One region of the Nonomuraea muscovyensis genome, then DNA from elsewhere that is predicted to be linked to it. Evidence: riboswitches for the same ligand, from Rfam matches in the RefSeq annotation. Region 1 holds a riboswitch; each other region holds the start of a gene.
What was found. A riboswitch is a leader RNA that binds a small molecule or an ion and turns the genes downstream of it on or off. The one in region 1 is predicted to bind thiamine pyrophosphate.

Region 1 (10,026 bases):
GACCGTGATCAAGGACGCGGCAGGCAGGTATTTCGCCTCGTTCGTGGTCGAGATCGCCGAGCAGGAGTTGCCCGAGGCCGAGGCCGAGACGGGGATCGATCTGGGGCTGGGGCATTTCGCGGTTCTGGCCGACGGGCGGAAGATCGGCTCGCCCCGCTTCCTGCGCCACGCGGAGAAGAAGCTCCGCAAACTTCAGAAGAGGCTGTCGCGTAAGGAGAAGGGATCGAAGAACCGGGCCAAGGCGCGGCTCCAGGTCGCTCGCCAGCACGCGAAGGTCGCCGACGCGCGCCGTGAGTTCCACCACCAGGCCTCCACACAGATCATCCGCGACAACCAAGCGGTGTTCGTGGAGGACCTGGCGGTCAACGGGCTCGCGCGCACGAAGCTGGCCAAGAGCGTCCACGATGCGGGCTGGTCGTCTTTTGTGGCCATGCTGGAGTACAAGGCGAAGCTGTATGGGCGGGACTTCGCGAGGATCGGCCGGTTCTTCCCGTCCTCCAAGCTCTGCTCGGAGTGCGGCGCGATCGCTGAGGCGATGCCGCTCGGTGTCCGGGAATGGGCTTGTGTCTGCGGGACGGTCCACGACCGGGACGTCAACGCAGCGATCAACATTCTCGCCGACGGACGGGCGGAGAGGCTAAACGCCTCCGGAGGGCAGGTAGGACCACCGCGTGCGGTGGCGCGGCCCGGTGAACGAGGAAGCCTTCCAGGTGCCGCGTGAGCCCACGCGGCACGGGCGAGAATCCCCGGGATTCATCCCGGGGAGCGCGTCAAGGGGTCATCGGTGAGGACGCCTCCGCGTGGCGGCGGCGGGGGATGCGCCCGGCCAGGCGGGCGAGCCGCCCCGCCTGCACGGCGCCGCGCATGGCCGTCGCCATGAGGTCGGGCCGCTGCGCCCGGGTGACCGCCGTGGCGAGGAGCACCGCGTCGCAGCCCAGCTCCATCGCGAGCGCGGCGTCGCTGGCCGTGCCGATGCCCGCGTCCAGGACCACCGGCACGGAGGCCGCCTCGACGATCAGCTCGATGCTGTGCGGGTTGCGGATGCCGAGCCCGGAGCCGATCGGTGCGCCGAGCGGCATGACCGCCGCGCAGCCCGCCTGCTCCAGGCGGCGCGCGAGGGCCGGGTCGTCGCCGATGTACGGCAGCACGACGAACCCGTCGGCGACCAGCCGCTCCGCCGCGTCGAACGTCTCGATGGGGTCGGGCAACAGCGTCCGCTCGTCGGCGATCACCTCCAGCTTGACCCAGTCGGTGCCGAGCGCCTCGCGGGCCAGCCGGGCGGTCAGCACGGCCTCGCCCGCGGTGAAGCAGCCCGCCGTGTTGGGCAGCACCTTGATGTCGCGCCGCCGCAGCACGTCCAGCACCGACCCGCGCGCCGCCGGGTCGAGCCGTCGCATCGCGACCGTGGTCAGCTCGGTGCCGGAGGCGACCAGCGCCTGGTCCAGCACCTCCAGCGAGGGGGCGCCGCCCGTGCCCATGATGAGCCGCGAGGAGAACTTCTCGCCCGCGATGATCAGGTCATCCACCTTGCACCGCCGTCAGCACCTCGACGCGGTCGCTGTCGCGCAGCCGCGTGGAGTCCCAGGTGCCGCGCGTCACCACCTCGTCGTTCAGGGCCACCGCCACCCCGCTGGTGGCGCCGGTCAGGATCCGTACGGCCTGCGCCACGGTCGTGCCGTCGGGCACCTCGCGGGCGTCGCCGTTGATCGTCACTTTCATCCCAACTCCTTGAGGGTGGAGCCCCGGGCCCCGGCCCGGGGGGCACAGGGTCACCCGGCGGGCCGGGCCGTGGTCCGCGACGGGGAGCACAGGGCCGCCAGCTCGGGCTCCTCGCCCAGCAGGATGGCCGCCGTGAGCGGGGCCAGCAGGACGCCGCCCCGGTGGTGCCCGGTGGCCAGGGTGAGCCCCGGGGTGCCGCTCGGGCCGATGTACGGGATGTTGTCCGGCGTGCCGGGACGCAGCCCGGCCACCACGTCGGCGACCTCCAGCTCCGTCACCCCGGGCACCAGCTCGCGGGCGTCGCGCAGCAGCTCGTACAGGCCGCCGGCCGTCACCCGCGTGTCGAACCCCAGCTCCTCCTGCGTCGCCCCCACCACGAGCTCGCCGTCGCCGCGCGGCACCAGGTAGACGTACGCGCCGTGCACCGTGCCGCGCACGCACCGGCTCAGGAGCGGCTCGGGGGAGCGCAGCCGCATGATCTGCCCCTTGACCGGCCGCACCGGGACGTCGGCCAGCTCGGCGCTCCACGCGCCGGCCGCCAGCACCACGCCGTCCGCCCGCAGCTCGTCCGGAGCGCGGTCCAGCAGCACCCCGCGGACCGCGCCGCCCTCGCGCAGCAGTCCCGTCACCCGGGCGCGCACCAGCGGGACGCCGCGCCGCTCCAGGGCGGCCAGCAACGCCGCCGTGACCCGGCGCGGGTCCACCCACGCGTCTTCGGCCGCGAGCAGCCCGCCGCGCACCGACGGCGCCAGCATGGGCTCCAGACGGCGGCACTCGCGGCCGGTCAGCCGCTCCACCGCGAGCCCCAGCTTGGCCATGAACTCCGCCAGCTCGTCCAGCGCCGCCAGGTCGTCGGCCCCGAACGCCACGTCCAGCGTGCCGTCGTGCCGCAGGTCCACACCGAGCCCGGCCCGCCCGGCCGCCGGGACGCCCGGACCGCCGCCGGCGTGCGAAGCGGCGTCCAGACCGGCGTCGGCGGTCAGCTCGGCGACGAAGGACGGCCACCTGCCCAGCGAGGCGACGCCGAGCCGCAGCAGCGGCTCCTCGGTGTAGGTGACCTCGCTGACCGGCGCCAGCATGCCCGCCGCCGCGTGCGAGGCGCCCGTGCCGGGAGCAGGGTCCACCACGGTCACCGCGCGTCCCGCCCGGGACAGCCGCCAGGCGATCGTCAGCCCGACGATCCCGCCGCCCACGATCACTTCCATGCGCGCTCCCTTCGCCGGCATGATCCGGATCAGGTGTCTTGCGGTCGAAGGCCCGTGCAGCCTTCCTCTCAGCCCGGTGCGGCCGGACTCCCGCGCGTCGTACGCCTCCACCCTAAGCCCTCGCTGCGACACGCCGGCACCGGCCCGTTATGGTCTTGACCGTGAACCATGTCGTGGTGGTCGGATCGGGCCTGGCGGGTGTGCGGAGCATCGAGGCGCTGCGGGCGGGCGGGTTCGACGGCGCGATCACCCTCGTGGGCGAGGAGCGCCACCGCCCCTACGACCGCCCCCCGCTGTCCAAGGCCGTCCTGCTGGGCGCCAGTGACTCCAGCTTCGTCGACTTCGACGCGGCCGCGCTGCGGGTGGACTTCCGGCCGGGCGTCGGCGCGAAGGCGCTGCGGCCGGGCGTCGTGGAGACCACCGAGGGCGAGCTGGCCTACGACGGCCTGGTCATCGCCACCGGCGCCGAGCCCATCACGGTGCCGGGCGACGGTCCGCAGCACGTCCTGCGCACCCTCGACGACGCGCTGGAGCTGCGCGCGAGGCTCGTGCCCGGCGCCCGCGTGGTGGTCATCGGCGCCGGCTGGATCGGCGCCGAGGTGGCCACCGCCGCCCGCCGGGTCGGCTGCGAGGTGACCGTGATCGAGGCCGGCCCCGCGCCGCTCGCGCACGCCGTCGGCGCCGAGGTCGGCGCCCGCACCCTGAGCTGGTACGACGGCATCGACCTGCGGCTGGAGACGATGGTCTCCTCGGTCGAGGAGGGCGGCGTCGAGCTGGTCGGCGGGGAGTTCGTGCCGGCGCACGTGGTCGTCACCGGCATCGGCGTCCGCCCGGCCGTCGAGTGGCTGGCCGGGGCCGACATCGACCTGCACAACGGCGTCGTCACCGACGAGCACCTGCGTGCCTCGCTGCCGGGGGTGGTCGCCGTCGGCGACTGCGCCGCCTGGTGGTCGCGCCGCTACCAGGCCCGGCTGCGGGTCGAGCACTGGGACACCGCGCTCGGCGCGCCCGAGGTGGCCGCCGCCTCCCTGCTCGGCGAGGAGGCCGTCTACGACCCGGTGCCGTACTTCTGGTCGGAGCAGTTCGGCCACATGCTCCAGTACGCCGGTCACCGCGAGGCCGCCGACCGGCTGCTGTACCGGGGCGAGCCCGCTGGCAAGTGGTCGGCCGTCTGGCTGACCGGCGACGACACGCTCGCCGCCGTGCTGACCGTCGACCGGCCGCGCGACCTGGTCCAGGGGCGCCGCCTCATGGAGGCCGGACGGCGGCTCGACGCGAACCGCCTGGTAGATCCCGATATTTCGCTACGAGATTGTGTTGTTTGAGCCAGCGTGGCATGTGGTAGTTGTGGTTCCGTGACGCTTTCTGTTGCACAGATCGACCGGGAGACCGACCAGCTCGTCGACGAGTGGCTCACTCTTCCCGAAGTGGCCGAGCGCCTGGGGCTGTCCCTGGGCAGGGCCAAGCAACTCCTCAAGGACCACAAGCTGCTCGGCGTCCGCCGCGGCGGCGGTGGGCCGCAGGTGCCCGCGGTCTTCATCGACGAGAAGGACGTGATGAAGGGCCTGCCGGGCACGCTGACCGTGCTGCAGGACGCCGGATACGACGACGTCGAGGCGCTGCGCTGGCTCTTCACCCCCGACGACTCGCTGCCGGGGTCGCCCGTCCAGGCGATCAAGGCCGGTCGTCATACCGAGGTCAAGCGGCGTGCCCAGGCCCTCGCTTTCTGACGCCCGGCTCTACCTCTGCACCGACGGCCGTCGCGAACGCGGCGACCTGGCCGAGTTCCTCGACGCCGTGCTGGCGGCCGGCGTGGACATCGTCCAGCTCCGCGAGAAGGGGCTGGAGGCGCGCGAGGAGCTCGCGCTGCTGGAGGTGTTCCGCGACGCGTGCGACCGGCACGGCAGGCTGCTGGCGGTCAACGACCGGGCGGACGTGGCCCACGCCGCCCGGCCCGACGTGCTCCACCTGGGGCAGGACGACCTGCCCGTGAGGGTCGCGCGAGAGATACTCGGCGACGACGTCCTCATCGGCAGGTCCACCCACTCCACCGCCGAGGCGTCCGCCGCCGCGGTGGAGGAGGGCGTCGACTACTTCTGCTGCGGCCCGATCTGGCCCACGCCCACCAAGCCCGGCCGGTCCGCGCCGGGGCCCGCGCTGCTGCGGCACGCGGCATCGCTCGGCACCGACCGGCCGTGGTTCGGCATCGGCGGCATCGACCTGGCCAACCTGGACGAGGTCATGTCCCACGGGGTCACGCGGGTCGTCGTGGTGCGGGCGATCACCGAGGCCGACGACCCGGGCGCCGCGGCGGCCGAGTTCGCCAAGCGCCTGGCCCGCTGAGCCGACCGGCGGCTGAGCGAGCCGGGTCGCGTCAGGTCTTGCGCGAGGTGGCGGCCACGGCGAGCTCGGCCAGCGCCGCACGCGCCTCCGGCGTGAGCGGGGCCTTGTCGAGGCAGGCCAGCGCCTCGCCGAGGTAGTCGGTGATCAGCTCCTCGCACTCGCGCAGCGCGCCCGTGTCCTCGATGACGCCGCGCAGCACGGCCACGCCCTCGTCGTCGAGGCCCGGGTCGCCCAGCAGGCGGCGCACGGCCGCGGCCTGCTGCGGCGAGGCGGCGGCCAGGGCGCGGGCCACGAGCATCGTCCGCTTGCCCTCGCGCAGGTCGTCGCCGGCCGGCTTGCCGGTGCGCGCCGGGTCGCCGAACACGCCGAGGATGTCGTCGCGAAGCTGGAAGGCGATGCCGACCCGCGTGCCGAACGTGGTGCACAGCTCGTCCATCCACGGCAGCCGCTCACCGGCGGCCAGCACCAGGCCGAGCCGCAGCGGCTGCTCCACGGAGTACTTGCCGCTCTTGTACAGGGCGACGCGCAGGGCCGACTCGAACGTGTTCTCCCCGTGTGCCTGCTCCAGCAGGTCGAGGTACTGGCCGCACATCAGCTCGGTGCGCATGTGGTCGTGCACCGGCTGGGCGGCGGCCAGCGACGCGGGCGGCAGGCCGCTGGTGCGCCACATCTCGCCCGACCAGATCAGCAGCAGGTTGCCCAGCAGGATCGCCGCGCCCACGCCGAACTGCTCCGGCGCCCCCTGCCAGCCGGCCTCGGCGTGGATCTTCTCGAAGCGCCGGTGCGCGGACGGCATGCCCCGGCGCAGGTCGCTCCTGTCCATCACGTCGTCGTGCACCAGCGCGCTGGCCTGCAGCAGCTCCAGCGACGCCGCCGCGGTGAAGATCTCCGGCAGCTCGGCGCCGCCCGCGCCGCGCCAGCCCCAGTAGCAGAACGCCGGACGGAGCCGCTTGCCGCCCGCCAGCAGCTCGCTGGCGGCGAGGCGCAGCGGCTCCAGCTCCTCGGACCCCATGGCGGGCAGCTGGCGGTCGACGAACGCCCGCAGGGAACGGTCAACCTGGTCGCGGAGGGTGTCCATGCTCGCGGCCTCAGTGCTCATGTGCATGAGACTAGTGGTCGCACGACTGGTGCAGGATCTCCAGGTTCCCCTGGGACCGCTGGTGCGCGGCCGGTCACGGTACCCTGATCTCATGGCCCTTGGTCGACCCTCTGTCCTGCCCGATCGCGTCCCCACCGTCCGTGAGCTCCTCGCCGCCGGTGGCCGTTCGTTCTCCTTCGAGTTCTTCCCCCCGAAGACCGACGAGGGAGAGCGCCAGCTGTGGCGGGCGATCAGGGAGCTGGAGGCCCTTCGTCCCACGTTCGTCTCGGTGACCTACGGCGCCGGCGGCTCCACCCGTGACCGCACGGTCGACATCGTGGAGCGGCTGGCCCATGGCACCACGCTGACGCCGGTGGCCCACTTCACGGCGGTCGACCACTCCGTCCGCGAGCTGCGCCACCTGGTGGGCCGCTTCGCCGACGCGGGGGTGCGCAACATCCTGGCCGTGCGCGGCGACCCGCCCGGCGACCCGGCCGGCGAGTGGGTCAGGCACCCCGAGGGCGTCCTCTACGCCGAGGAGCTGGTGCGGCTGATCCGCCAGGCGGGCGACTTCTGCGTGGGCGTGGCCGCGTTCCCCTACAAGCACCCGCGCTCGCCGTCCATCGAGTCCGACACCGAATACTTCGTGCGCAAGTGCCGGGCCGGGGCCGACTTCGCGATCACGCAGATGTTCTTCCAGGCGGAGGACTATCTCCGGCTGCGCGACCGGGTGGCGGCCGAGGGCTGTGACACGCCGATCATCCCGTGCATCATGCCGGTCACGCAGATGAGCACGATCGCGCGGTCGGAGCAGTTGTCAGGCGCCCCGTTCCCGCCCGGCGTGGCTGCCCGCTTCGAGGCCGTGGCCGACGACCCGGCCGCGGTGCGCGCGCTGGGCATCGACCACGGGGCCGAGCTGTGCCAGCGGCTGCTCGACGAGGGGGCGCCCGGCATCCACTTCATCACCTTCAACCGGTCGAGCGCCTCGCGCGAGGTCTTCCAGCGGCTGTCGCACGCGCCGGCCGTGACCGTCTGACCGGCCGCCGCTCGGCGGCGGCGAAGGCCTGCTCCCTCTCGTGGAGGGGTCCCGCCACCCGCCCGCAGGGGGACCCGGCGGGTGGCGGGCTGGGGTGGGTAGACGCGGGGTAAAGCGCCCGTTACCTTGCGTGTTCAGTCATGCCCGTACGCCACGGACGCCAAACTCGCAGGTCAAGGCTTTACCATGACGTCCTGGGTGCTCGCCGGGGTCACGTCAGCGGCAGCGGGCGGCCGACGATCGCGTACTCCTCGTAACCGCCCGGGAAGACGTACCGGCTCAGCAGGTCCGTGAAGCCCATGGCGGCGTAGAGGTGGCGGGCGGCGGTCGGCCGGTCGTGCGTGGACAGCACCGCGGAGCGCTCGGGCCGGCCGGCGCAGAGTGTGGTGATCATCGCCCGGCCGATGCCCTTGCCCTGGTAGCCGGGGTGCACGTGGACCTCGGCCAGCTCGAACGCGTCGCCCATCCAGGCGTCCGCCACCTCGCACCCGGCCTGGTCCTCCAGAGCCCGGGACACCACGTCGTGCCACCACTGCCCGCGCGCGCCGTGGAACCCGTACGCGAACCCCACGACGCGCGGCACCGGACGCGACTCGCCCGCTATGTCAGAAATCTCCTGCAGTTCGGCGAAAAAGCACTGAAAACGGGGATAAGTAGCGTGATTAAGCATGATGGTGGTTCGACCGGTGATCTGTTCCGGCGGTGGGCGCATGGCGGCGGTGTAGATGTCCATCACCGTGTCCAGCCGCTCGCCGAACTCGGCGGGCCCGCCGCCGCGAAACTCGATCACCCGGCGCACACTACTCGACGTCCACGGGAGTGCCCCCGGTGATCCGCACGAGCTCGTCGAAGGTGGTGGGGAACACCGTGTGCGGGTGTCCGCCCGCGGCCCAGACGACCTCGTGCTTGCTCAGCCAGTTGTCGACCAGCGTCCTGACCCGGACCGGGTGCCCGACGGGGGCGACCCCGCCGATCGGCTGGCCCGTCGCCTGCCGGACGAACTCGGGGGTGGCCCGCCGTACCGTGCCGACGCCCGCCGTACGGGCGACCAGTTCGACGTCCACGCGGTGCGCGCCGCTCGTGAGCACGAGCAGCGGCGAGCCGTCGGCGTCGAAGACGAGGCTGTTGGCGATCGCCCCGACCTCGCAGCCGAGCTGGGCCGCGGCCGTGGCGGCGGTGGGGGCCTTCTCGGCCAGGACGATGATCTCGCCGGCCGCCCCCAGCTCGCGCAGGGCGGACTGGACCACGACGGCGTTGGAGGGCAGCGGAACCCCGCCCGCGCGGGAGAACTTCTCGGACATGCGCACACTCTAAAGCGATTGAACGCGGCTTTACCGCGCAAGGTGTTGGTATAGGGTCCTTTGACTTGATCGTTGAGGTGAGAGGTGATTCGGGTGGGCGCACCACGTCTGGCCGCGCTGGCGACCGCGGGCGCCGTCGTGCTCGCCGGAGCAGGCGTCGGGACGGGCTTCGCGGCCGGAGCCGGAGCGGGGGCCGCGCAGGCCGCGCCGCTCGCCACCGCTGTCCGGCCCGCCACCGGCGGCACCCTGGGCGTCGCGGCCGGTCAGAGCGCCGCGGCGGCCTGGTCGGCCCCGCTGGGAGCGCCGAAGCGGCTGAAGCTCGGTGCCAAGGGCGGGGCGGTCGAGGCGCTGCAGCGGCGCCTGACCGAACTGGGCTACCGGCCGGGCAAGGCCGACGGCCGGTACGGCGGGACGACGCTCATGGCCGTGTGGGCCTTCCAGAAGGTGAACGGGATCAGGCCGACCAGCACGGTCGCCACGGCCACGTGGCGGGCACTGGAGAATCCCAGGACCCCCAAGGTGCTGGTCCGCAACGGCAAGGCCACCCGCGCCGAGGTGAACCTGAGCACGCAGATCATGGTCCTGTACGTGGCCGGGCGGCCGAAGCTGATCAGCCACATCTCCTCCGGCAGCGGCGTGCCGTACTGCGAGACCAGCGTCTGGCAGGGCAAGCAGCAGCGCTTCTGCGGCTCGGCCCGCACGCCCACGGGCGACTACAGGACGACGTGGCGCAGGTCGGGCTGGCACAAGTCGTACCTCGGGCAGCTGTACAACCCGATCTTCTTCAACGGTGGGATCGCCTTCCACGGGGCGCTGTCGGTGCCGCTGTACCCGGCCTCCCACGGGTGCGTCCGGCTGCCGATGAACGTGGCGGAGGCGCTGCCCGGCATGCTCGGCACGGGCGTGCCGGTGCACGTCCGCGGGAGCTTCAAGAGGACGTAGCGGCGAGTGCCCGCCGCCGGGGCGGCGCCCGCCGAGGCGCGTCGGCCGAATGCCGGCCGCCGGGGGGCGTGAGCCCTTCGGCGACCGGCACTCGGCGTCCCGCGTGCGGGGTCAGGCCGTGATGCCGGCCTCCTTGGCCGCCGCGTCGATGGCGGCCAGCTCGTCGGCGGTGAAGTCGAGGCGGTCCACGGCCGCCACGTTCGCCTCCAGCTGGGCCGGGCCGGACGCGCCGACGAGCACCGAGGTGACCCGCGGGTCGCGCAGCGCCCACGCCAGCGCGAGCTGGGCGACCGACTGGCCCCGCGCGCCGGCGATCGCGCCGAGCGCGCGGACGAACGCCAGCACCTCCTGGGTGACCCGGTCGGGGGTGAGGAAGCGGCCCTCGGCCGCCCGCGAGTCCGC
Region 2 (10,026 bases), 2.3 Mb from region 1:
CGCCCGCGCACCAGCGCCCCCCGGTGCCGCCTGCCGGGGGCGCCGCGGCGCCGACCGCCAAGCTCCCGGCGACACCGGCGGCCGGTCCCGGAGGCGCCTCCGCCGCCGCGGGCGAGCCGCCCCGGGGGAGTTCGCGCGTGTACGGCAGGCAGCGCTCCGGCAACGGCCCCGTCAGGCCGCTCAGGTCGTCGAAGGGCGAGCCGCCGGCCGCGGCGCCGCCCTCCGGTCCCCGGCCGCCGGCGCAGGGCCGGCCGAAGGGGCCTGGTCGCAGACCGTCCGGCAGGACCATCGCGAAGATCGTCGCGGCTGTCCTGGCGGTGCTGCTCGTGGCGGCCGTCGGCATGTTCCTGTGGATCGACTCGCGGCTGGCCGGCATCGAGGGCGTGCTGGAGGACTACGAGGGCCGCCCCGCCGACACCTCGGGCACCAACTGGCTGCTCGTCGGCTCCGACAGCCGCAAGGGCCTGTCGGCCGCCCAGCGCCGCAAGCTCGCGACCGGCCGCTCGGCCGGGCAGCGCACCGACTCGATGATGCTGCTGCACATCCCCGAGGGCGGCGACAGGCCCACGCTGGTCAGCCTCCCGCGCGACTCGGCGGTCACCGTCTTCGGCAAGGGACGCAACAAGCTCAACGCCGCCTACGCGATCGGCGGGCCGCGGCTGCTGGCCCAGACGGTCGAGACCGTCACCGGCGTGCACGTCGACCACTACATGGAGATCGGGTTCGCGGGCTTCGTGGGCATCGTGGACGCGGTCGGCGGCGTCGAGATCGACGTACGGGCGGCCGTGGACGACCCCAAGGCCGGGCTCAAGCTGAAGAAGGGCCGCCAGGTCCTCGACGGCGGCCAGGCGCTCGGCTACGTGCGCACCCGCAAGGGCGGCGCGCTGCCCGACTTCGAGCGCACCAAGCGCCAGCGCCAGTTCCTCGGCGCCGTGGTGAAGAAGGCCGCCAGCCCCGGCGTGCTGATCAATCCGTTCACCTCGATCCCGCTGGCCATGAGCGCCACCGAGGCGGTCACGGTCGACGACGGCACGGGCGCGTTCGACATGCTGTCGCTGGGCCTGGCGATGGGCGACAGCCCGGTGACCACGGTGGTGCCGTTCGGCGGCAGCGAGATCGCGGGCGGCGGCACGGCCGTCAAGTGGGACCGGGCCAGGGCGACCAGGCTGTTCGACGCGCTCAAGGAGGACAAGCCGGTGCCGAAGGACATCCTCGACGCGAGCTGAGGCGGCTCCACCGGGGCGCGCGGGCGCGCTGGGCCGTTCCCGCAGGGCCCAGCGGGCGGGCCGTGCGCCTGCCCGCGCTCTGCGTCAGCCGCTGCCGCCTCCCACGGCGGCGGCGGTGGCGGCGATCGAGGCCGTCACCACCACCGAGTTGATCGCCGCGATGGTCTGGGCGACGGCGTCGGCCGCCCAGGCGCCCTCGGCGATCTCCTTGATCCGCTTCTTGTCCGCCCCGGGGAACGCCTTCCTGTCGAGCTTGGCGGCGCGCATGAGGGCGATGAGGACGGCGGTGCGCGGGTCGGGGTCGGTGCCCGCGAGCGCGCCCGCCACGCGCTCCCTGACCTGCGCCTCCACGCTGCCGTCGAGCTCCGGCCAGCGGGTGGTGGGGAAGACGCCGAGCACCTTGCCGCGCTGCTCGCTCAGCACCCCGGTGTCGGCGAGCCTGGTCAGCAGGCGGTTGCGGAGCTTGGCGGAGTAGAGCTTCTGCACCCACCAGACGGGCTTGCGCTCCTTGCGCTCCTCAGCCATGCGGGCCAGGGTCGCGTCGAGCTCCGCGTCCGCGAGGGGGGTGGCGTCGCGGACGGACACCTTCTTCGCCGACAGCTCGATCCGCTCGTTGACGGCCAGCTCCGCCAGGATCGCCCCGGCCAGCGCCGGGTCGAGCTGCGTGCCGGAGATGAGCAGCTTGCCGTCGTCCTCGGTGAGGGCGAGGAGCAGGAGTTCCTCGGCGATCGTCACAGTCATGGTTTTGACATTAACGTGCCCTCATGGGTCTTTCGGAGAAGTTGCACGCCGTCGGTCTTCCGCTGCTGAGGGAGCAGCTCGCCCATCCCACTGTCGTGGGCATCGGGCGGGGCGACCTGCCCGAGCCGGTGTTCCGGTCGTGGCTGGAGCAGGACTACCTGTTCCTGCTCGACTACGTGCGGGTGTTCGCGCGGCTGGCCTGGCAGGCGCCCGACGGGCACGTGGGCGACCTGGTGGACCTGGCCCACGCGACGTTCCACGACGAGCTGGACCTGCACCGGTCGATGTCGGCCGAGTTCGGGGCCGACCTGGAGGGGGCGCGCAAGGGCCCGGCCTGCGCGGCGTACACGGCGTTCCTGCTGGAGTCGGCCACGGACTACGGGGAGGGGCTGGCAGCCCTCTATCCCTGCATGTGGGGCTATTCGATGCTGGGCGGGAAGCTGGCGGAGAACCCGCCCGCCGAGCCGCGGTACCGCGCCTGGGTGGACACCTACGCCGACCCGGGCTTCGCGGCGCTGGCCGCGCGGATCGGGGAGATGATCGACGAGGCGGCCCCGGACCCCGCGCGGGCGGAGGCGCTGTTCGTCGAGGGGATGCGGCACGAGCTGGCGTTCTGGGACGTGCCCTGACGGCACGTCGTCGCCGACGGTCCACAGGCTGTGGATTGCCGAGGCCGACCCGTACCCTGGTGACATGCCGGAACTTCCCGAAGTCGAGTCGTTGACCGCCTTCCTGCGGGAGCGGGCGGTGGGCCGCACGGTCCTGGCGGTCGACGTGCTCGCGATCCAGGCACTCAAGACGTTCGACCCGCCGGTGGGCGCGCTCGGCGGGCTGACCGTCACCGGCGTGGCGCGGCACGGCAAGTTCCTCGACCTCGACTGCGACGGGCTGCACCTGGTGATCCACCTGGCGCGGGCCGGGTGGCTGCGCTGGCGCGACGACCTGTCGGGCGCCAAGCCGGTCCGCCCGGGCAAGGGCCCACTCGCCGTGCGCGTGCGGTTCGCGCCCGACGACGCGGGGCTCGCGCCGGGGTTCGAGCTGACCGAGGCGGGCACACAGAAGCGCCTCGCCGTCCACGTCACCAAAGATCCCGACACCGTGCCGGGCATCGCGGCCCTCGGCCCCGACCCGCTCGACGACGCCTTCACCGTCGACGCGCTCAAGCGCATCGTCGGCGGCAACCGCACCCAGATCAAGGGCCTGCTGCGCGACCAGAAGATCATCGCGGGCATCGGCAACGCCTACTCCGACGAGGTGCTCCACGTGGCCCGGATGTCCCCGTTCAAGATCGCCGCCACGCTCACCGACGCGCAGATCGCCGACCTGCACGAGGCCATCGTCACCACCCTGCGCGAGGCGGTCGAGCGGGCCCACGGGCTGGCGGCCAAGGACCTCAAGGCGGAGAAGAAGTCGGGGCTGCGGGTGCACAACCGGGCTGGGCAGCCCTGCGACGTGTGCGGCGACACGATCCGGGAGGTGTCGTTCGCCGACTCCTCGTTGCAGTACTGCCCCACCTGCCAGACGGGCGGCAAACCCCTCGCCGACCGGCGGTTGTCCCGTCTGCTCAAATGAGCGGCACCGAGGCCGACGACGCCTACGACGTCCGGCAGTGGGACACCCGAGAGGGCTGCGAGGTCCGCCAGATCCTCGACCGCGTCGCCGGTCGTGCCGCCCCGGGTGGACTACGCGCTCACGCCGCTCGGCCGTACCCTGCACGAAACGATCAAGGCGCTGGTCACCTGGCCCGAGGAGCACCAGGGGGAGATCGCGGCCGCCCGTGCCGCCTACGACCGCGGGCGCGAGATGATGGACACATGACGGTTCCTGAGATCGAGGCCAACCAGGTCCCCGCCGACGCCTTCCTGCTCGACGTGCGCGAGCGCGAGGAGTGGGTGGCCGGTCACGCTCCCGAGGCGGTGCACATCCCGATGTCGGAGATCCAGGGCCGGGTCGCCGAGGTGCCGGAGGATCGCAAGGTCTACGTCGTCTGCCGGTCCGGCGGCCGGTCGCTGCAGGTGGCGGCCTGGCTGAACCACCTGGGACGCGAGGCGGTCAACGTCGGTGGCGGCATGCAGTCGTGGGAGTTCGTCCGCAGGCCGATGGTCAGCGAGACGGGCCAACCTCCCTTTGTCGCCTGACTAGTGACAAACTCGATCTAGTGTCATAATTCGGGCGATACACACACCCGCGGGAGCTCGGGGCAACCGGGCTGAGAGGGCAGCTACCGCCGCTGCCGACCGCATGAACCTGTCCGGGTAATGCCGGCGTAGGGAGAGTGCGATGGCGCACGTCGCCGACGAGGTTCCGCTGACCCTCGAAGGAGAACCCCCCAAGACCCTCGGGCTGCTCGACCAGGGCGCCCTGTGGGCCAACCTCGGCGTCAGCCTCCTGGGCTTCTCGGGAGCGCTGTTCCTGATCAACCCGCTCGGCGACGCCCCGCTGAGCCTGGCGGCCGCCCTGACGGCCGCGCTCGTCGGCAGCCTGATCGGCACGGCCATGGTGGGCGTGGCGGCCGTGCCCGGCACGCAGACCGGGCAGCCGGCGATGGTCCTGCTGCGCGGCCTGTTCGGGGCGAGGCTGTCGTACATCCCGACCGTGCTCAACATCGTCCAGATGGTCGGCTGGGGCGCCTTCGAGCTCTGGGTGATCGCCATGGGCGCGAGCGCCATCTTCGGCCCCACGGTGCCGTACGCCGTGTGGGTGATCGTGGCCGGGGTACTCACGACCGCGCTGAGCATCTGGCCGCTCGGCGCGGTACGGGTGCTGCGCCGCTACGTGACGATCGCCGTCGTCGTCGCGATGATCTGGTTCGCCGTGGACTTCCTGGGCACGGCGCAACCGGAGACCGGCGGCTCGTGGGCGGCCTTCGCGCCGGCCGTCGACTACGTGATCGCGCTGTCGGTCTCCTGGGTGCCGCTCGCCGCCGACTTCGCCCGGCACTCCAGGTCGAGCACGGCGGCGTTCACCGGTGTGGTCGGCGGCTACACGCTGGCCCAGGTGGCCTGCCTCGGCCTCGGCGTCTACGCGGTGGCCATCGCCGGGTCGGCCGCGGTGAGCGCCGACAGCACGGCGGTGTTCGGGCCGTTCGTCGCGGCGCCGCTCGGCGCGCTGTTCTTCGCCGTCCTCGTGCTGCGGGAGACCGACCAGTCGTTCGCGAACGTCTACTCCACCACCGTGTCGCTGCAGAACCTCATGCCGCGGGTGGACCGGAGGGTCTTCTCCATCGCGGTGGGCGTGCTGACGATCGGCATCGCGCTGCTCGTGAACGTGACGTCCTACGGGGCCTTCCTCAGCGTGATCGGGGCGGTGTTCGTGCCGATGTTCGCGGTGCTGGCCGTCGACTACTTCGTGCTCGGCGGCGCGTTCGGGTGGAACACCGCGGAGGACGCGCCGGCCCGCTGGTCCATGCTGCTGCCCTGGGCCCTGGGCTTCGCCGCGTACTGGCTGACCACCTCGACGCCGACCGTCGGGCAGTGGGACGCCCTGTGGGGGGCGGTGCGCGACGCGATCGGCTTCACCCGGCAGCCGTGGATGAACGGCGCGCTCGGCGCGGCCCTGGTGGCGGCGCTCGTGACGCTGGCGGTGGGCGTGGTCGCCCGCTCCCGCCGACGCTAACGACCAGCCCGGCGCGGTGTTTCAGGGCGGCGCGATGTTCAGAACGGCGCGGTGTTTCAGGGCGGCGCGATGTTCAGAACGGCGCGGCGTTCAGGGCGGCGCGGTGTTCAGGCGAGGGCGCGCGTCTCGACGGTGAGCAGGTGGCGCTTGGCGGCGGTGCCTCCGGCGTAGTCGCCGAGCGCGCCGTCGCCCGGGACGACGCGGTGACAGGGCACCACCACGCACACCGGGTTGGAGCTGAGCGCGTTGCCGACCGCCCGCAGCGCGCGCGGCCGGCCGATGCGCTCGGCGATCGCGTCGAGGGTGGCCGTCGTGCCGTAGGGAACCGCCATCGTCTTCTGCAGCACCGTGCGCGCGAACGGCGTGGCGAGGGCCAGGTCGACCGGTGTGGCGAAGGCGCGCAGCCGGCCGGAGAAGTAGGCGTCGAGCTCCCGGCGCACCGGGTCGAGCCGGCGGGCGTCGGGGCCGATGAACGTGCCGACGTGCCGGGACACCCGCTCGAAGACGACGTGTTCGTCGTCGTAGCTGCACGCCACGAGGCCCTTGCCGGACACCGCGAGCACCATCCTGCCGACGGCGCCGTCGTAGGTGCCGAACGCGATGTCGGGGGGCGACTGTCCGCGGTAGGTGGGCGAGGTGACCCGCAGCAGAGCATCGATGTCGCCGCCCGCCATCCCCTCACCCTCTTCCCGTCGCAAGCCGTGACCGCAGCGTATCGGACGGATCGCACGACGCAGGCACCTCGCCACGGGCACTATGGAGATGTGGGTGACGAGTGGGCCGGCAGTGACGACGAGATCGCCCGTGCGGTGCTCGCCGCCTCGCCCAACGCGCTGATCGCGCTCGACCGCGACCAGACCGTCCTGGTGTGGACGCCGGCGGCCGAACGGCTCTTCGGCTGGACAGCCGAGGAGATGCTGGGCCGCCGGGCGCCGATCGTGCCGGACGAGCTGACGGCCGAGCACAACGCGGTGCTCGAACGCGTGCGCACGGGCGGTCAGGTGAGGCTGCAGACCAGGCGGTTACGCAGCGACGGCGGCGTGATCGACGTCCGGGTCGACACGAGCGCGCTGGTCATCGGCACTTCGGTGGTGGGCTACGTCTGCGAACACCACCCCGCCGAGGCCGACGAGGCGGCCCGCGAGCGCGTGGCGCGCCGGGCGCAGCTCGTGCGCCGGCTGACCGACGTGGTCGCCGACATCAACGCCGAGCTGGAGTTGTCGGCCGTGCTCGACCGGATCGCGGCCAGCCTGACCGAGCTGACGGGCGCCGACGCGGGCGGCTTCGTGCTCATCGAGGGCGAACGCCTGCGCCTGGTGAGCACCCACCGGCTGCCCGAGACGCTCAAGGGCGCGACGGCCGATCTGCGCACCAGCCTCGTCGGCAAGCTGCTGCGCACCGGCCGGACCGTCCTGCTGGAGTCCGGCGGCCTCGGCGAACTGGTCTGGGCCGAGTTGTCCGGACTGCACACCATCGCGCTCGGTCTCGCGGCCGTGGGCGGGCGCCCCTACGGCGCGCTGTACGCGCTGTTCGCCGACGGCCGGCCCGGCCACCTGGAGCTGGAGCTGCTCGAACTGCTCGCCGGGCACGCGGGGATCGCCGTGGGCAACGCGATGGCCTACCAGGAGGCGATCCGCCAGCGGGCCCACGAGCGGGCGCTGTTCGACGCGAGCGCCGACGGCATCGCCGTGCTGGACCGCGAGGGACGGGTGATCCGGTGGAACCCCGCGGCGACCGAGCTCACCGCCCTGCCCGCCGACGCGGTGCTGGACCTGCCGCCGCCGTTCGCGCTGCCGGGGCCGGGCGAGAAGCTGACCTTCCGGCTGCCGAACGGGCGCTGGCTGGACGTGGTGGGCGCCCAGATCGAGGAGACCGGCGAGGTGGTGGTCGACTTCCGCGACGTGACCCAGGCCAAGGAACTGGAGGAGGCCAAGGACCTCTTCCTGGCCACCACCAGCCACGAGCTGCGCACCCCGATCACGATCGTGCGCGGCTTCGCCAGCACACTGGACGCGCGCTGGGACAAGCTGACCGACCCCGAGCGCCGCTCCGCCGTCCACACGATCGCCGAGCGGGCCCGGTCGCTGGGACGGCTCATGGACCATCTGCTGCTCGGCTCCCGCGCCGGCGCGGACGAGCTGAAGGTCCGGGTCGAGGCGTTCGACCTGACCGAACGCATCCACGCGGCGACGCTCGGCCTGCCCGAGCTGTCCGACCGGCACCGGGTCGAGGTGACCGTCCCGGAGGACCTGCCGCCGGTCCGGGGCGACGCGCTGGCCACCGAGATCGTGCTCGGCCAGTTGCTGGAGAACGCGTTCAAGTACAGCCCGGCAGGCGGCCTGATCCGGGTCGAGGCGTGGCCGGAGGACGACACGGTGGTGGTCGTCGTGGACGACGAGGGCGTCGGCATCGCCCCGCCGGACCGGGAACGGATCTTCGAGCGGTTCGTCCAGGTCGACAGCGGCGACCGCAGGAGGTTCGGCGGTGTCGGGCTCGGCCTCTACATCGTGCGGAGCCTGGCCAGGGCCCAGGGCGGCGACGTGAGCGCCCACTCGCGCGACGGCGGCGGCACCCGGATGCGGCTCGTCATCGGCACCGCCTCCATTACTGGATCCGACACACCGATGCGGTAACGAGGTGGTCACGGATGTGCTGACCTACAGTCCAATGTGTACAAGCTGTGATCGAGATGCGGTTTCTGGGATTGAGTAACGGGGCATTTCGGTCGTACCGGGGAGTGTTCCCGCGGGGGGCACTGGTAGACGGGGAGGTGGGTGTGTCAAGCATGGTGCTGCTGCCGTACGCGCCGTCCAGCGTCGCCGTTGCCCGCCAGCGTCTGAGCACTGACCTGCAGGATCTCGGCGTGTTCGACGCCGCGATCGACGACGCCGTACTGGTGGTGAGCGAGCTGCTCAGCAATGCGCTGAGACACGCCCATCCGTTGCCGTCGGGCATGGTCAAGGTGGCGTGGCTGCGCAGCGGCGACCGGATCGAGGTGGCGGTGAGCGACGGGGGAGCCGCCACCGAGCCGCGCGCGGGCCGCCCCACCCTCTCATCGCTGGGGGGCAGGGGGCTCGGCATCGTCGAGTACGTGGCCGAGAGCTGGGGCGTTCGCCATGACGGCGAGATGACGACCGTGTGGGCCATCCTGTCCGCGCCCAACGGCAACGGCTCGATGAACGGGCACGTCGCAGCCCTGAGAGAGGCCGGCTAGCCGACGCGGGCGGCCAGCACGGCGCGCTCGCCGAAGGTCCAGGCCGTGGACACCAGGAGGTACAGTCCGGCGGCCAGCGGCAGCATCGCCGCGGCGACGACCGAGCCCCACGGCAGCAACGGCATGATCTTCCGCAGCGTTTCGGGCTGCTCCTCCGTGAGCGTGGCGCGGATCTTCCGTGACGACAGCCACGCCACCAGTGCGACCAGTGCGATGATCACAGCGAAGACCGAAAATGGCCAACTGATCAGTCCGTAATTGGCTACCACGCCGGCCACCTGCTGACCCAGCGGAACCCCCAGCAACTGCTGGCCGGCGAGCGCGGTCGGATGCGTGGCGACCTGGTACATCAGCCACAGGAACGGCAACTGGGCCAGCCCCGGCAGGATTCCGGCGAACGGCGAGCTGCCCTCCCTGGCGTACAGCGCGGAGACCTCCTTGCTGAGCCGCTGCGGATCGCGCCCGAACCGCTTCTGCAGCCGGCGCAGCTCCGGCGCCAGCCGCTCCTTGACCTTGGCGCTGCGCGCCTGCCGGACGCTCAGCGGGAGCAGCAGCACCCGTACGGCCAGTGTGAACAGCACGATGGCGAGGGCGGCGTGGCCCCCGGACATGCCGACGACGAACGTGACAAGAGAATCGATCATGAGCCCTTCAGACATGAGGAAGTCTTCACACAGAGGAAGACGGACTCAGGGCTCGTCGAAGACGAAGCCCCGCTAACGGGAAGCGGGGCAGGGGGAAGGCGCTCGGGGGCGTGGCCGGCCGGCCGCGCCGGGATCGCGCTGCCGCTGGAACGCCGTGCGCCGGGCGTAGACCAGCGGGAAGCCGGACGGCTCGGCGGTGCCGAGCGGCAGCAGCCTGGCGGCCCAGCTGACCAGCAGCAGGACCGCCACCATCGTGACGCCCATCAGCCAGGGGTCGAGCAGGAACGCGGTCACGGGCTCAGCGGGACGTCTTGCCGACCAGGGTCACCGCGATGAAGACCAGCAGGGCGACCACCCCGATGATCAGCGCGACCTTCAGCAGACCCATGATCATGGGCAGCACGAAGTTGAACAGCACGAAGAGCGCCAGGAGCGCGCCCAGCACGAGCATGACGACTCGACTCATGAGCCCACCGTACGTCCTGTGGGCATGATCCGCGAGGCTTACGAACCGATGACGTGGGTGTCGTCCCGGGTGTCGGCACAGGGTGGCCCGGCCGTACCGTGAAGAGGTGAACACGCGCAT
Region 3 (10,026 bases), 2.5 Mb from region 1:
CCAGGTCGGGCTCGCCGCCGAGGATGAGGCGCAGTCCGGTGCGCACCATCGGGTCGTCATCCACGACCAGGAGTCGGATCACGTCGCACACCTTCCCACGGCAGCCGGACATCGAGGACAAAGCACCCGTTCTGCACAGCATGGCTGAGGCTGCCGCCGGCCATCCGGGTCCGCTCGGCCACACCGACCAGCCCCAGCCGCCCGCCGGGGCCCGGGGACGGCCCGCCGGGCGGCACCGGGTTGCTCACCCGGATGCGCAGGCCGCCGCCCGGCCGCCCGCCCAGCTCGGCCGTGACCCGGCTGCCCGGCGCGTGCTTGCGCGCGTTGGTCAGCGCCTCCTGCACGATCCGGTACGCGTGCCGGCCGGTCTGCGGCGGCAGCAGCTCGCGGCCCTCGATGCTGTCGGCCACCTCGACCCGCTGGCCGGCGGCCCGCACCTCGTCGAACAGGGCGCCGAGCTGGGCCAGGGTCGGCTGCGGCGCCTCCGGCCCACCCGCGCCCGCGCCGCCCACGTCACCCGCGCCGTCCGCGCCGCCCGGGCCGTCCTCGGGTGGGCCGTCGTCACGCCGCAGCGTCCCGAGGACTGCCCGGAGCTCGTTCAGCGACTGGTGCGCGTTCTCCTGGATCGCCAGCGCGAGCTCACGCGTCTCCTGCGCGCCGAGGTCGGTCCGGTACGCGAGGCCGCCCGCGAGCATCGACAGCAGGGAGATCCGGTGGGCCAGCACGTCGTGCATCTCCTGCGCGATCTTCACCCGCTCCGCCAGCCTGGCCTGCTCGATCCGCTGCCGCTCGGCGCGCCGCGCGGCCAACGCCGCCTCGCGCCGGGACGCCGCCAGGTCGCGGCGCCCGCGCAGGTACAGCCCGAGCGCGGTCAGCGCCGCGAGGATCGTGCTGCCGCCGGTCAGCGAGACCACGGCCACCTGGTCGATGCCCCGCGAGGTGGCGCTGACGGCCAGGCACGCGAAGGACACGGCCGCTGCCGGAACGAGCGGGCGCCACCCCCGCAGCGAGCCCAGCGAGACGTAGGCGGCGTAGGCCGGGCCCACGGCCGTGCTGGAGAACGCGGTCAGCAGCGCAGTCGCCAGCGCGACCGGCAGCGGCCACCGCCGCCACCCCGCCAGCAGGGCCAGCCCCGCCACGCCGAGCCCCACGTCCACCAGGAGGGCCGTCAGCCGGCCGGGCTCCCGGAACGCGACCCAGGCCATGATGCCGCCGTGGAACAGCATCGGCACCACGGCCGACAGGTAGCGCGCCAGGCCGGCCCACCGCTCCGGGCGCGCCTCGTCCTCCGTACGGTCGTGCACGACGCCCAGCCTAGGAAACCTGCGGGTCACCGCCCTAGCGACCTGGGTCGACACCCGGATGGCCGCAGGTCTACGCCGGGCCGTCCGGGCGGGACCCTGGTCCGATGACGGGCCGGCGCGCATCCGGTGGACTTGCACCCGTGATCGAGTTCAAGCATGTCAGCAAGGTGTACAAGGACGTCCGGGCGCTGGACGACGTGTCGTTCACCGTCGAGCCGGGCGGCGTCACCGGGTTCCTCGGGCCGAACGGCGCCGGCAAGTCGACGGCCCTGCGCGTCCTGGTCGGGCTGTCCCGGGCCACGTCCGGTTCGGCCACCGTGCTGGGGAGGCCTTACGGGGAGCTGGACCGGCCGGCGTTCCAGGTGGGGACGCTGCTGGACGCCGGAGCCCAGCATCCCGGCCGCACCGGGCGGGAGATCCTGACCCTCGGCGCGATGACGCTCGGCCTGCCGAGGTCGCGGGTGGACGAGGTGCTGCGTCTCGTCGGGCTGACCGCCGCGGAGGGCGGGCGGCGGTTCGGCGGCTACTCGCTCGGCATGCGGCAGCGGCTCGGCATCGCCCACGCGCTGCTCGGCGAGCCGAGAGCGGTCATCCTGGACGAGCCGGCCAACGGGCTCGACCCGCAGGGCATCCGGTGGCTGCGCGGCCTGCTGCGCGAGCTGGCCGCCTCGGGGTGCGCGGTGCTGCTCAGCTCGCACCTGCTGCACGAGGTGGAGCAGGTCGCCGACCAGGTGGTGCTGATCGCGCGGGGCCGCGTCCTGGCCCGGGGCACCGTCGCCGAGCTGCGCCGCGACGGCCGCACCCTCGAACAGGTCTTCCTCGACCTCACCACGGGCGCGGACCGGAGCGCCGGCCTCGACGCCGCTCTGAGCGCTGACGGGAGCGCGGCATGAGCGCCGTCACCGGGGGCGTCCCGTTCGGCCGGCTGGTGGCGGTCGAGACCCGCAAGCTGTTCGACACCCGCAGCGGCATGACGCTGGCGGCGATCCTGGTCGCGCTGACCGTCGCCGCCGTCGCCGCCCGGGGCGCCGTCGCCGGGCCGAGCCTGGAGAAGCTGGTCGGCACGGCCGGGATCGGGTTCGGCACCCTGCTGCCCGTGCTCGGCATCCTGTCGGTGACCGGCGAGTGGAGCCACCGCACCGTGCTGACCACGTTCGCCCTCGAACCCCGGCGCGTGCGGGTGCTGGCGGCCAAGTGCCTGCCGCCGCTGGTCACGGCCGTCGTGGCGGCGGTGTTCGCGATGCTGGTCGCGGTGCCGGTGACCGCGCTCACCGCCGGGGTCCGTGACGTCCCGGCCGACTGGTCGGTCTCGCCCGCCGCCCTCCTCGGCTGGACCGCCGGGAACGTGCTCGTGGTCGCCATGGGGCTGGCCCTCGGCATGCTGCTGCTGAACGCGCCGGCCGCGATCGTGGTGTGCCTGTCGGCCTCGATCCTGTGGAGCGCCGTGGCCCGCCTCGGCTCCTTCGGCGAGACCCTGGCCGGCTGGCTCGACCTGGGCAGCACGTCCGCCCCCCTCATGGCGGGCGCCATGACCGGCGGCGAGGCCGCCCGGCTGGCCGTCTCCGTGCTGTGCTGGATCGTGCTGCCGGCGGCCGGCGGCGTCGCGCGGGCCGTCCGCAGGGAGGCGGCCTGACCGTCGGCGGTGCTGTTGCGTCCCTCCGGAGGCCGGGTTACGTTGATCGGGTCCAACGCGGGAGCCCGGTGTGACCGGGCTGAGAGGACGGCTATCCATCAGCCGCCGACCGCCAGAACCTGCTCCGGGTAATGCCGGCGAAGGGAGTTGCCGCATGAGTGGCGCGCGCTTTTCCAAGATCTACACCAGTGACCTGCGGGTGCCCGCGCGCGAGGTGCTGCTGTCCAACGGGGAGCGGATCCGCCTGTACGACACGTCCGGGCCGTACACCGACCCGGCTGCCACCACCGACGTCACCCGGGGCCTGCCGGCCCGGCGCGAGGAGTGGATCCTGGCGCGGGGCGACGTGACGGGCTACGACGGGCGGCCGGTGCAGCCGGTCGACGACGGCCGGCCGAGCGCCGCCGCCCGCGACGAGCACGCCTGGCGGGGCGCGGCCCGGCGTCCGCTGCGGGCCGCGGGGGCGCCCGTGACGCAGCTCGCCTACGCCCGCCGGGGAGAGGTCACCCGGGAGATGGAGTTCGTCGCGGTCCGGGAGGGCGTGACACCGGAGTTCGTCCGCGACGAGGTGGTCGCCGGCCGGGCGATCATCCCCGCGAACGTCAACCACCCGGAGAGCGAGCCGATGATCATCGGCCGCAACTTCCTCGTGAAGATCAACGCCAACATCGGCAACTCGGCCGTCACCTCGTCCGTCGAGGAGGAGGTCGAGAAGATGACCTGGGCCACCCGGTGGGGCGCCGACACGATCATGGACCTGTCCACCGGCCGCGACATCCACACCACCCGCGAGTGGATCATCCGCAACTCGCCCGTCCCGGTCGGCACGGTGCCGCTCTACCAGGCGCTGGAGAAGGTCGGCGGGGTGGCCGCCGACCTGTCGTGGGAGGTGTACCGCGACACGCTGATCGAGCAGTGCGAGCAGGGCGTCGACTACATGACCGTGCACGCCGGGGTGCGGCTGGCGTACGTCCCGCTGACCGCCCGCCGCAAGACGGGCATCGTGTCCCGGGGCGGCTCGATCATGGCCGCCTGGTGCCTGGCGCACCACCGCGAGAGCTTCCTGTACGAGCACTTCGCCGACATGTGCGAGATCTTCGCCGCCTACGACGTGGCGTTCTCCCTGGGCGACGGCCTGCGGCCCGGCTCGATCGCCGACGCCAACGACGAGGCGCAGTTCGCCGAGCTGCGCACGCTGGGCGAGCTGACCGCGATCGCCCGCGAGCACGCCGTCCAGACGATGGTCGAGGGGCCCGGCCACGTGCCGATGCACAAGATCAAGGAGAACGTCGACCTGCAGCGCGATCTGTGCGACGACGCCCCCTTCTACACGCTCGGCCCGCTGGTGACCGACATCGCGCCCGGCTACGACCACATCACCTCCGGCATCGGCGCCGCCATGATCGGCTGGTACGGCACGGCCATGCTCTGCTACGTCACCCCCAAGGAGCACCTGGGCCTGCCCGACCGGGACGACGTCAAGACGGGCGTCATCACGTACAAGATCGCCGCGCACGCCGCCGACCTGGCCAAGGGGCACCACCTGGCACAGGCATGGGACGACGCGCTGTCGGACGCCCGGTTCGAGTTCCGCTGGGAGGACCAGTTCGACCTGTCGCTCGACCCCGACACCGCCCGTTCCTTCCACGACGAGACGCTGCCCGCGGCCCCCGCCAAGACCGCCCACTTCTGCTCCATGTGCGGGCCCAAGTTCTGCTCCATGAAGATCAGCCACGACGTCCGCCGCTACGCCGACGAGCACGGCCTGTCCGACTCCGAGGCGCTCACGGCCGGCATGTCCGAGATGTCGGCACAGTTCCGCGACCAGGGCGGCACGGTCTACCTGCCCCTCGCCGACACCTGAGGCGAACGCCCGGTGAAGCGCCGCGGAACTCTGTGACCTTGAAGAGGTGTCGTGCCCGCGCGCTACGGCGCTTGGCCAGGTAGGGGACCTGGCCGCCCCGGCTCCATCGAACCCAGGGCACCAGAAGCCGGGCAGTTCATTCACTCTCATAACACTTTTCCCGTTGCTGACCAAGAAGGGGTGTAAACGACGAAGGGGGTACGGCTGGTGCGTCGCAAACAGGCCGACATCGCTACAGACCCGGAAGCTTTCGAAGCTTTCTACCGACGCCATGTCGACGCGATCACGTCGTTCCTCGCCCGGAGGGTCGCCGATCCGAACACGGTCGCCGACCTGGTGGCGGAGGTCTTCGCAGCGGTGCTCGACTCCGCCCACACCTACCGGCCAGGCCGCGGTAGCGAGATCGCCTGGTTGTACGGCGTGGCTCGCAACGCCCTCTCGGCCGAGCGGCGGCGGGCGTTCAAGGAGACGAGACTGGCCGAGCGGGTGGGCGGACGAAGACCGCTCGACTCCGACGACGTCACCGAACTCGAAGAGCGGATCGACGCGGAGAGCCTGGCCAGACGGGCCTTCCAGGCCATGGCCGGACTGCCGGACGGTGATCGCGCCATGATCGAACTGGTCGTGATCGACCAGCTCACGATCAGCGAGGCGGCCACCGCTCTGGGCATCCGGCACGGGGCCGCCAGAGCCAGACTGCACCGCGCCCGCCGCGCGCTCAGAACCGTGCCAGAGATGGCCCCCTTCGTCCTGGAAGGAATTCAGTGAACTACAAGGAGCACGTGCTGATGGAGCTCAAGGACGAGATCGTGGCTCGCAACAACGACCGGCACCGGCGGGGCAGGCGGCGGCGGCTGATCACCGGGGCGGCGGTGGCCGGGCTCGCGGCGGTCGCGGCCCTTACGGTGCCGTTCCTGAGCGGATCGGAGACTCCGGCCTACGCGGTCACCAAGAACACCGACGGCACGATCACCCTCAAGATCATCGAGTTCAGGGATCCGGCCCAGGTGGAGAAGGACCTGGCGGCAGTCGGCCTGACCGCCGACGTCTCCTACACCAAGCCCGGCACCCGCTGCGCCCCCGAGCGCGGGCAGACCGAAGCCGGTCCCACGTTCTCGAAGGAGGAGCTCAAGAGCAAGGACCCGGAGGTGCACAGGAAGATCCGGGAAGCGATCGAGAACTCGCCGAACGGCAAGGCGTTCAAGCTGGGCGGCGGCGAGCTGCGGATCAACCCGCAGCTCGTCAAGGCGGGGCAGACCGCCGTCATGGAGTTCACCGAGAACGCGGACCAGACCTCGGGCCCGGAGAAGCCGAGGCCCCTGTGGGAATTCAGCGGCTACATCGTCACCGGGCCGGTCAAGCCCTGCAAGGTCATCGACGACCCGTCCTGGGACAAGATGCCCGACCCCAAGAAGAACCCGGAGGCGTACCCGCCGGCGGGTAGCTGACTGCCGCCAGGGGGCACGGCAGCCGGCACCGCCTACCGTGCCCCGCCCGGCGACAGGCGCCGAGATTGAACACCCGCCGGCCGCTTCGCCCGCGCCCCCATCCTGGCCTGCGACCGGCGCCCACGCGCTGTTCCGGGAACCCCCACAGATCTGGTCATTTCCCGGTAAGTTGATCAGCGCTTCCGGACACATGTTCATGACTGAGGAACCAGTTCGCGTGTTGACCCGTCGAGTCGTGCTGTTGGCCGCCGCAGTGCTGACCGTCTTATCCCCCGTTCCCGCCGCCGCGGCCCCGGCCGAGCCGGTCTCGGGCCACGACGACAACCACTTCTGGACGCTCAGGCCGGCCTGATCGCCATGTCCCTTTGCCCCACGCCACCGACGAGCCGCCCCGGAGGGCCGCGGCGATGACGGCGTGGGACGAGGCGGCGGACGTCCCGCGCTTCCGGCTTCTCGGCCCGCTGGAGATCGTCTCGGGCGGCGGCCCCGCCAGGATCACCGCCCACAAGCAGCGCACCATCCTGGCGATGCTCCTGGCGCACGCCGGTGACGCCGTCTCCCTCCCGCTGCTCGTGGACGAGGTGTGGGACGGCCGGCCACCGCCGTCGGCCGTGTCCAACCTGCGCACCTACGTCATGCAGCTCCGCCGGTCGCTGCCCGCCCCGGCCGATCCGCCCGGCGACCGCCTGGTCACCTCGCCGTCCGGGTACCTGCTCCGCCTCGCGCCCGGCGAGCTGGACCTGCGGCGGTTCCAGGCGCTCGTCGGCACGGCGCGGCAGGCCCGCTCCGCCGGCGACCTCGGCGGCGCCGAGCGCGCCTACGCCGACGCGCTCGCGCTGTGGCGCGGCGACGCCGCCGAGGACGTCCGGCTCGGCCCCACCCTGCGGTCCGTCGTCGCCCACCTGGACGAGCAGCGCCTCACCGCCGTGGAGGACCACGTGGAGGTCCTGCTCGCGCTCGGCAGGCATGCCGAGGTGGTCGAACGGCTGCGCCTGCTGGCCGTCCGCCATCCGCTGCGCGAACGCGTCCACGGCGGGCTCATGCTGGCCCTCTACCGGTGCGGCGACACGGCCGGGGCGCTGGAGACGTACGGGCACGCCCGCCGGCTGCTGGCCGACGAGCTGGGCATGGACCCCGGCCCGGAGCTGCGGCGGCTGCACGAGGCGATGCTCCGGCGCGACCGGGACCTGCTGCTCCCCGCCGCGGGCCGCGAGCCGACGGCCCACCAGCTCCCCCTCGACGCGCACGGCTTCACCGGCCGCGACCGGGAGCTGGCGGGGCTCGACGCGCTGCTCGGCGACGGCCCGCCCGTCATCGTGCTGTCGGGTACGGCCGGCGTCGGCAAGACCGCGCTCGCCGTGCACTGGGCGCACCTGGTGCGCGACCGCTTCCCCGACGGGCAGCTGCACGCGAACCTGCGCGGCTTCGACGCCGGCGGATCGGTGCCGCCCCCGTCGGAGACGCTACGCGCGTTCCTGGAAGCCCTCGGCGTGCCGGCCGACCGTGTGCCCGCCGCCTTCGAGGCGCGGCTGGGCCTCTACCGCGGCCTCCTGGCCGACCGGCGGGTGCTCGTCCTGCTCGACAACGCGCGCGACGCCGACCAGGTCCGTCCGCTGCTGCCGGGCTCCCCCACCTGCCTGGTCCTGCTGACCAGCCGCAACCGGCTGACCGGCCTGGTCGCGGCCGAAGGCGCCCGGCCGCTCACCGTCGACCTGCTGCCCACCCCGCAGGCGCGCGAGCTGCTGACCCGCCGTCTCGGCCCGGACCGGGCGGCGGCCGAACCCGAGGCCGTGGAGGAGATCATCGCGCGGTGCGCGCGGCTGCCCCTCGCGCTGGTCGTGGCGGCGGCCCGGGCCGTCACCGAACCCGGCCTGCCCCTCGCCGGCGTCGCCGCCGAGCTGGGCGAGCCGCTCGGTTGCCTGGACGCGCTCGGGACGGGCGATCCGGCCACGGACGTGCGTACCGTGTTCTCCTCGTCGTACCGGGCGCTCGGGGCCGAGAGCGCGCGGCTGTTCCGCACGCTGGGGCTGCACCCCGGCCCGGAGATCTCCGTCGCGGCCGCGGCCGGCATGGCCGGGCTGCCGGTCCGGCGGGTGCGGCCGCTGCTCGCCGAGCTGACCTGGTCCCATCTGCTCACCGAACCCCGTGCCGGCCGCTACGTCCTGCACGACCTGCTGTGGGCGTACGCGGGCGAGTTGGCGCACGCGCACGCCGACGACGCCGAACGCCGCGCGGTGGCGCACCGCATGCTCGACCACTACCTGCACAGCGCCGACGCCGCCGCCTCGGCCCTGGAGCCCCGCCGGGCCTCGATCACCACCACGCCGCCCCGGCCGGGAGTCCGTCCTGAGACCTTCGCCGGCGAGCGGGAGGCGATGGAGTGGTTCGCCGCCGAACAGGCCGTGCTGCTGGCGTGCGTCGGGCACGCCGCGGCCCACGGCTTCCCCCGCCACAGCTGGCGGATCGCCTCCGCCCTGACCACCTTCCACGACCGGCAGGGCCGCTGGCCCGACCTCGTGGCGGCCCTGTACACGGCGGAACGCGTGGTGAACGACCTGCCGGCGCGGGCGCACCTGCACCGCCTGCTCGGCCACATCCACCACAGCCTGGGCGACCTGCAGCGTTCGGTCACCTGCTACCGGCACTCCCTCGACCTGTTCCGGCGCGACGGCGACCGCTTCCAGGAGGCCGGCGCCCTCGTCCGGCTGGGCGAGAGCCACTACGCGGTGGGCGACCGCTACCTCGCGCGCAGCGCCTGGCAGCAGGCGCTGCGCATCCTCGAACGGCACGGCCATCCGGGCGCCGGACCGCTCCGCGCCCGGCTCCGCGCCGTCCACGGCACGTACGAGCCGGTCGGCACGCCGGCCTCCCGCCGCTTCCCGCCCTGCTGAGACCCGCCGCACGCGAACGCCGCCGGACCCGGTGGGGGGCCCGGCGGCGCGTCGCTCAGTCGTCGCCGGCCGTCAGCAGGTGGCCGACACCGAGTAGCACAGGCCACAGGACGTCGTGCCGCCGACCACGTGGCAGGTCCTGTAGTGCTTGTAGGTGTACCGGCAGTAGCAGTACTCCCTGAAGGTCGTGTCGGCCCGAGCCGTGGCCGAGGGCACCAGCCGCTCCAGCAGCCGGTCTCCGAACCGCCCCAACGCGCCGATCATCCGTGTCTCCTTTCGTCAGGCGACCACCTGTCGCCCGACGACGCTATGCCGCCCGCCTACAACGACCCGCACAACGCGCGTACAGCGACAGGCCCGAGTCAGCAGGGGTGGCTCCAGGTGGGGTCCGCCTTCGCCGCGGGCCGGGGCGCCGGCCGCTCCAACGCGCCGATCATCGTGTCTCCCTTCGTCCGGCCGGTCATCTGTCGCCGGACGACGTTAGAGCAGCGGTGTACAGCGCCCCGTACAACGGACGTACAGCGGGGCGAGCGTCACAGGTCCGTGGCGATGATCTTCTCGATGTTCCGCTCGGCGAGGGCGGTGATGGTGACGAACGGGTTGACGGTGGTGTTGCCCGGGATCAGCGCGCCGTCGATGACGTACAGGCCCGGGTAGCCGGCCAGACGGCCGTAGCCGTCGGTGACCCGGCCGAGGACCGCGCCGCCGAGCGGATGGTAGGTGAGGTGGTCGCCCCAGATCTTGTACACGCCGAAGAGGTCGGTCCGGTAGATCGTCCCCTCCTTGGCGTTGATCTTGTCGAAGATGGTCTTGGCCATGTCGATGGACGGCTGCTTCCAGGCGGTCTGCCAGTTGAGCTCGACCCGGCCGGCCGCCGCGTTCCAGC

Region 2: linked by a shared signal. The riboswitch ahead of FHU36_RS13855 (purine-cytosine permease family protein) and the one ahead of FHU36_RS02900 (FAD-dependent oxidoreductase) in region 1 are both predicted to bind thiamine pyrophosphate.
Region 3: linked by a shared signal. The riboswitch ahead of thiC (phosphomethylpyrimidine synthase ThiC) and the one ahead of FHU36_RS02900 (FAD-dependent oxidoreductase) in region 1 are both predicted to bind thiamine pyrophosphate.

The regions. Positions count from the first base shown of each region.
Region 1 covers NZ_JACHJB010000001.1:599,397-609,422, reverse strand. Annotated here, with positions in the region: gene FHU36_RS02915 (RNA-guided endonuclease InsQ/TnpB family protein) at 1-721, shown strand, start outside; gene FHU36_RS02910 (thiazole synthase) at 771-1,526, opposite strand; gene thiS (sulfur carrier protein ThiS) at 1,519-1,719, opposite strand; gene FHU36_RS02900 (FAD-dependent oxidoreductase) at 1,770-2,924, opposite strand; TPP riboswitch at 2,914-3,028, opposite strand; gene FHU36_RS02895 (NAD(P)/FAD-dependent oxidoreductase) at 3,086-4,249, shown strand; gene FHU36_RS02890 (Rv2175c family DNA-binding protein) at 4,280-4,654, shown strand; gene thiE (thiamine phosphate synthase) at 4,632-5,267, shown strand; gene FHU36_RS02880 (polyprenyl synthetase family protein) at 5,299-6,366, opposite strand; gene metF (methylenetetrahydrofolate reductase [NAD(P)H]) at 6,458-7,381, shown strand; gene FHU36_RS02870 (GNAT family N-acetyltransferase) at 7,593-8,171, opposite strand; gene FHU36_RS02865 (YbaK/EbsC family protein) at 8,182-8,682, opposite strand; gene FHU36_RS02860 (L,D-transpeptidase family protein) at 8,776-9,624, shown strand; gene FHU36_RS02855 (aldo/keto reductase) at 9,736-10,026, opposite strand, start outside.
Region 2 covers NZ_JACHJB010000001.1:2,912,157-2,922,182, forward strand. Annotated here, with positions in the region: gene FHU36_RS13825 (LCP family protein) at 1-1,226, shown strand, start outside; gene FHU36_RS13830 (GOLPH3/VPS74 family protein) at 1,311-1,967, opposite strand; gene FHU36_RS13835 (TenA family protein) at 1,991-2,596, shown strand; gene FHU36_RS13840 (Fpg/Nei family DNA glycosylase) at 2,661-3,539, shown strand; gene FHU36_RS44355 (winged helix-turn-helix transcriptional regulator) at 3,633-3,785, shown strand; gene FHU36_RS13850 (rhodanese-like domain-containing protein) at 3,782-4,105, shown strand; TPP riboswitch at 4,145-4,257, shown strand; gene FHU36_RS13855 (purine-cytosine permease family protein) at 4,248-5,582, shown strand; gene FHU36_RS13860 (methylated-DNA--[protein]-cysteine S-methyltransferase) at 5,690-6,280, opposite strand; gene FHU36_RS13865 (sensor histidine kinase) at 6,347-8,215, shown strand; gene FHU36_RS13870 (ATP-binding protein) at 8,368-8,796, shown strand; gene FHU36_RS13875 (YidC/Oxa1 family membrane protein insertase) at 8,793-9,440, opposite strand; gene FHU36_RS13880 (DUF6412 domain-containing protein) at 9,513-9,734, opposite strand; gene FHU36_RS13885 (hypothetical protein) at 9,739-9,906, opposite strand; gene FHU36_RS46310 (response regulator transcription factor) at 10,013-10,026, shown strand, end outside.
Region 3 covers NZ_JACHJB010000001.1:3,079,841-3,089,866, reverse strand. Annotated here, with positions in the region: gene FHU36_RS14675 (response regulator) at 1-82, opposite strand, end outside; gene FHU36_RS45595 (sensor histidine kinase) at 57-1,304, opposite strand; gene FHU36_RS14665 (ABC transporter ATP-binding protein) at 1,445-2,197, shown strand; gene FHU36_RS14660 (ABC transporter permease) at 2,194-2,937, shown strand; TPP riboswitch at 2,985-3,100, shown strand; gene thiC (phosphomethylpyrimidine synthase ThiC) at 3,092-4,801, shown strand; gene FHU36_RS14650 (RNA polymerase sigma factor) at 5,009-5,569, shown strand; gene FHU36_RS14645 (hypothetical protein) at 5,566-6,249, shown strand; gene FHU36_RS45590 (hypothetical protein) at 6,467-6,601, shown strand; gene FHU36_RS14640 (AfsR/SARP family transcriptional regulator) at 6,615-9,140, shown strand; gene FHU36_RS14635 (hypothetical protein) at 9,213-9,404, opposite strand; gene FHU36_RS14630 (GMC oxidoreductase) at 9,674-10,026, opposite strand, start outside.